One region of the Shewanella sp. HL-SH5 genome, then DNA from elsewhere that is predicted to be linked to it. Evidence: predicted binding sites of a transcription regulator. Region 1 holds the regulator's gene; the other holds the start of a gene.
The links. The regulator sigma-54, encoded in region 1, starts transcription at its own class of promoters, with help from an activator protein. The targets are predictions, from matches to a motif close to GTTGGCACGNNNNTNGNNT.

Region 2: a site for sigma-54 is predicted at 820-838, ahead of flgB (flagellar basal body rod protein FlgB). Genes of this name have one in related genera too.

Annotation. Positions count from the first base shown of each region.
Region 1 covers NZ_CP195038.1:3,605,163-3,607,373, reverse strand. Annotated here, with positions in the region: gene hpf (ribosome hibernation promoting factor) at 1-269, opposite strand, end outside; gene ACRWQM_RS15735 (RNA polymerase factor sigma-54) at 296-1,789, opposite strand; gene lptB (LPS export ABC transporter ATP-binding protein) at 1,950-2,211, opposite strand, start outside.
Region 2 covers NZ_CP195038.1:2,777,415-2,779,625, reverse strand. Annotated here, with positions in the region: gene ACRWQM_RS12155 (CheR family methyltransferase) at 1-745, shown strand, start outside; gene flgB (flagellar basal body rod protein FlgB) at 872-1,270, shown strand; gene flgC (flagellar basal body rod protein FlgC) at 1,273-1,689, shown strand; gene flgD (flagellar hook assembly protein FlgD) at 1,714-2,211, shown strand, end outside.

The sequences.
Region 1 (2,211 bases):
TCTTTGTGTTTAATGACCTGACGATCGAGTTTATCAATCAGGGCGTCTATAGCGTGATACATGTCAGCATGTTCAGATGTCGCAAATACCTCAGCTCCATTCAAGCTGACTTTTGCTTCAGCTATCTGTTGTTGCTTTTCGACATTTAATACTACGTGGACATTATTGATCTGATCGAAATGTCGTTCAAGTTTTGTAAACTTACTTGTGACATATTCTCTTAGTGATTCAGTAATTTCAATATGATGACCCGTTAAGGTGATTTGCATATTTATCCTCCAATTGCCTAGGTAGATTATAAACTCTTACGTTGGTTTGAGGGAGGGATCATCATCGCTTCGCGGTATTTCGCTATGGTACGACGTGCAACATTAATCCCTTGTTCTGCCAGAAGATCTGCCATTTTACTGTCGCTTAGTGGTTTTTTCTGGTTTTCAGCAGCAACCAGCTTTTTAATAAAAGCTCTAATTGCTGTAGACGAACATTCTCCGCCATCATCAGTACTGACATGGCTAGAGAAAAAATACTTAAGTTCGAACAGTCCGCGCGGTGTGTGCATATACTTTTGTGTGGTGACACGCGAAATAGTGGACTCATGCATTTCGACAGCTTCAGCTATGTCATTCAACACCATAGGCTTCATGGCTTCAGCACCGTACTCAAAAAAACCTTGCTGAAATTGCACAATACAATTGGATACTTTAAGCAGGGTGTCGCTGCGGCTTTCTAAGCTTTTGATAAACCATTTGGCTTCTTGTAAGTGACCTCGAATAAATTGAGTGTCTGTTGAACTCTTACTGCTTTTTGCCATGGCGGCATATTGTTGATTAATACCTATTTTTGGCATGTTATCAGGGTTCAATTCAACCACCCAACGGCCATTCTTTTTGGTCACTGACACGTCTGGGATAACATATTCATCATCCGGTGGGGTGATCATCGTGCCAGGACGTGGATTTAAAGATTGAATTAATTCAATTGCTTCGCGCAGCTCATCTTCTTTTAGCTTAGTTTTGCGCATGAGTGTGCGAAAATCACGTCCAGCAATCAAATCTAAATAATCTTTGATTAACATTCTGGCATTATCAATATGGGGCGTGTCTGGTGCAAACTGAACAAGTTGAATCAATAAACATTCACTTAAGCTACGTGAGGCGACACCCAGAGGGTCGAAATGTTGTATACGTTTTAGTACCGCTTCGACTTCGTCTAATTCGACAGAATCATCGCCCATAGCTTCTAAAATATCTTCAGTACTTTGGGTGAGATAACCTGTGTCATCAATGGCATCAATAATGGCTGTGGCAATAGCGAGGTCTGTTTCAGAAAAAGGGGTTAGATTTTTTTGCCATTCTAAATGCTCGTATAATCCTTCGGATGTTTCACCTTGGAAGGGCATGTCATCATTTGGCATGCTGCCAGAACCCGAACCAGGGCTTGCCATTGGGGAGGCGCTGTACACTTCATCCCAGGTAGTGTCCATTGGCAAGTCTTCAGACATTTGCTCTTTAGTCATTGACTCTGCGGTGTCGACATTTGAAGTGTCTTTTTCGACTACAGGTGCGCTTACTTCATTGAAGTCAGTTTCTGATAGGTCTTTGGAGTTATCATTTTTGTTGCTAAGTGCTGAAAATTCATCTTCCATTTCAAGCAAAGGATTGGAATCTAATACTTGTTGAATTTCTTGCTGTAACTCCAAAGATGATAACTGCAGCAAACGTATAGCTTGTTGCAGCTGTGGGGTCATAGTGAGGTGCTGACCCATTTTAAGTTGGAGTGAAGCTTTCATTACTGCTGATCCCTAGAAGAATTCGGCTTTCTACACTGATTAAAGTGAGTGATAGTCGCAATTTTTTAACAAATGGTTTTACTTTACCTATACACGATCAATTAGCTTAGTCGCCAGAAACATTTTGCCAAGCAAGTGCTTCAGATCCTATTTAGATTAACTATAGCTTGAATTGTTCGCCTAAGTATACTGCTCGAACTTGCTGATTGTTGAGTACTTCAGTTGGGGTGCCTTCGGCAATCAAATTCCCCTGGCTAACAATATATGCCCGCTCACACACATCAAGTGTTTCACGGACATTATGATCAGTAATTAATACGCCTAGGCCACGGTGTTTGAGTTGCAGAATAATTTTCTTAATATCAATCACTGAAATAGGGTCAACACCCGCAAAGGGCTCATCTAACAATATAAATTTAGGA
Region 2 (2,211 bases), 830 kb from region 1:
ACAATACCTAGTACGAAGCCGTTTAGCACCATTGATGGGCAAATACAGTTTACCCTCGCTATCTGAAGTGGTTAAGCATTCAATGAAGCCCACCGAACGTCAATTACGTGCGGAAGTGATTGACGCGATGACAACCAATGAAACATTGTGGTTTCGTGATCGTTATCCATTTGATTTATTACATAATACTTTACTACCTGAATATTCTAAGTTAGGTCGTTCATTGCGTATTTGGTCTGCGGCTTGTTCTTCAGGGCAAGAGCCTTACTCATTAGCAATGACCGCTTTAGAGTATCAACAACGCAAGCCAGGTGCACTGCCTGGTGGTGTGACTATTCAAGCGACTGATTTGTCACCTTCGATGCTTGAACGTTGTAAAAATGCTGAATATGATGGCTTGGCATTGGCGCGTGGATTATCAGAAGAACGTAAACGTCAGTTTTTTGATGCTTTGCCTAATGGCAACATGAAAGTCAAAGATAATGTTAAGCGGTTAGTGAATTTTAGAGCGCATAATTTACTTGAAAGTTATACGCTTTTAGGAAAATACGACATTATTTTTTGTCGTAATGTATTGATTTATTTTGCGCCTGAGGCAAAGGCTAAAATTTTGCGGCAATTTGCTGCCGCTTTAAACCCAAAAGGTATTTTATTTCTTGGGGCATCAGAATCTATTTCCGGATTAACAGAAGAATTTGACATGGTCCGCTGTAACCCTGGTATATATTACCAAAAGAAAACCTAGCTTAACCTATTGAAAAGCATGTGTTACTTTTTTCACATGCTTTCCTTTCTATATATCCTCCCATTGATTAAATAATTGGCATAACCTTTGCTTCATATCTATCAGTTAGCTGATGGAGGCAATTTTATGGCGATTAATTTTGATAATGCACTTGGGGTACATCAATACTCCCTTGGTGTCAGGGCACAGCGCGCTGAAGTGCTATCAAGTAACATAGCGAATGCGAATACCCCAGGGTATAAGGCACGCGATGTCGATTTTGCCTCAGCAATGCAAGCTGCTAGTTCTCGTCAGAAAGGTTTAACGATGAACGCTACCAATGAAAAGCATTTTGATTTAACTGCTCTCAGTCAGCAACATGTCAAATTCCGAGTCCCTAACCAGCCTGATACTGGCGATGGTAATACGGTTGATATGCAACAAGAACAATCAGCCTTTATGCAAAACTCTATTGAATACCAAATGTCATTGGGATTCTTAGAAAGTAAGTTTTCAGGTATGCGTAAAGCATTACGAGGTGATTAATCATGAGCTTATTTAATATATTCAATGTCGCCGGTTCAGGTATGACAGCACAGTCTGTCCGCTTAAATACCACCGCAAGTAACATTGCTAATGCTGACTCTGTTTCCAGTAGTATTGATCAAACTTATCGTGCTAGACATCCTGTATTTGAAGCTGAAATGTCTAAAGCTAGTCATCAGCAATCAGGTTCTCATCGCGTTAATGTCAGTGGCATTGTTGAAAGTGATAAGCCATTGGTTAAAGAATATTCACCAGATCACCCTATGGCCGATGGTGACGGTTTCATTTATAAGCCTAATGTAAATGTAATGGAAGAAATGGCTGATATGATTTCAGCTTCTCGCTCTTATCAAATGAATGTTCAAGTCGCAGATGCAGCTAAAACAATGCTGCAACAAACACTTAGAATGGGTAAATAACATGATTATTGTAGGAGGTAAATGATGAGCCTCGTTAATCCATATAGTAGCCAATCTTTGCCACAACAGGCATCTGCATTGTCTAATACCGGTACGGTCAGTAAAAATACCGTCCAATCGAACACGGCGAGTACGACAACAGGTAATCCATTTCTAGATGGTATTCGTTTACCTGATGCGCCTGAAACTCCTGCAGCGAAAGATCAAATGCTTAAGCAGGAAGATTTTTTTGCACTGCTTAGTCAGCAACTTTCAATGCAAGATCCGTTTAAGCCAGTTGATAATGATCAAATGATTGCTCAAATGGCTTCATTCTCAACAGTTGATGGTATTTCAAATTTAAATAAAGAAATTCTCAATTTGAATGGTGTAATGAGTTCAAGCCAGGCATTACAAGCTTCTAGTTTAGTTGGGCGCAAAGTGTTGATCCCATCAGACACTGGATCTATTTCGCCGGCAAGTCCTGAACTTAAAGGTGTGGTAAGTACACCTGCTGCTATTGATAAAATAAGCATTCGTATT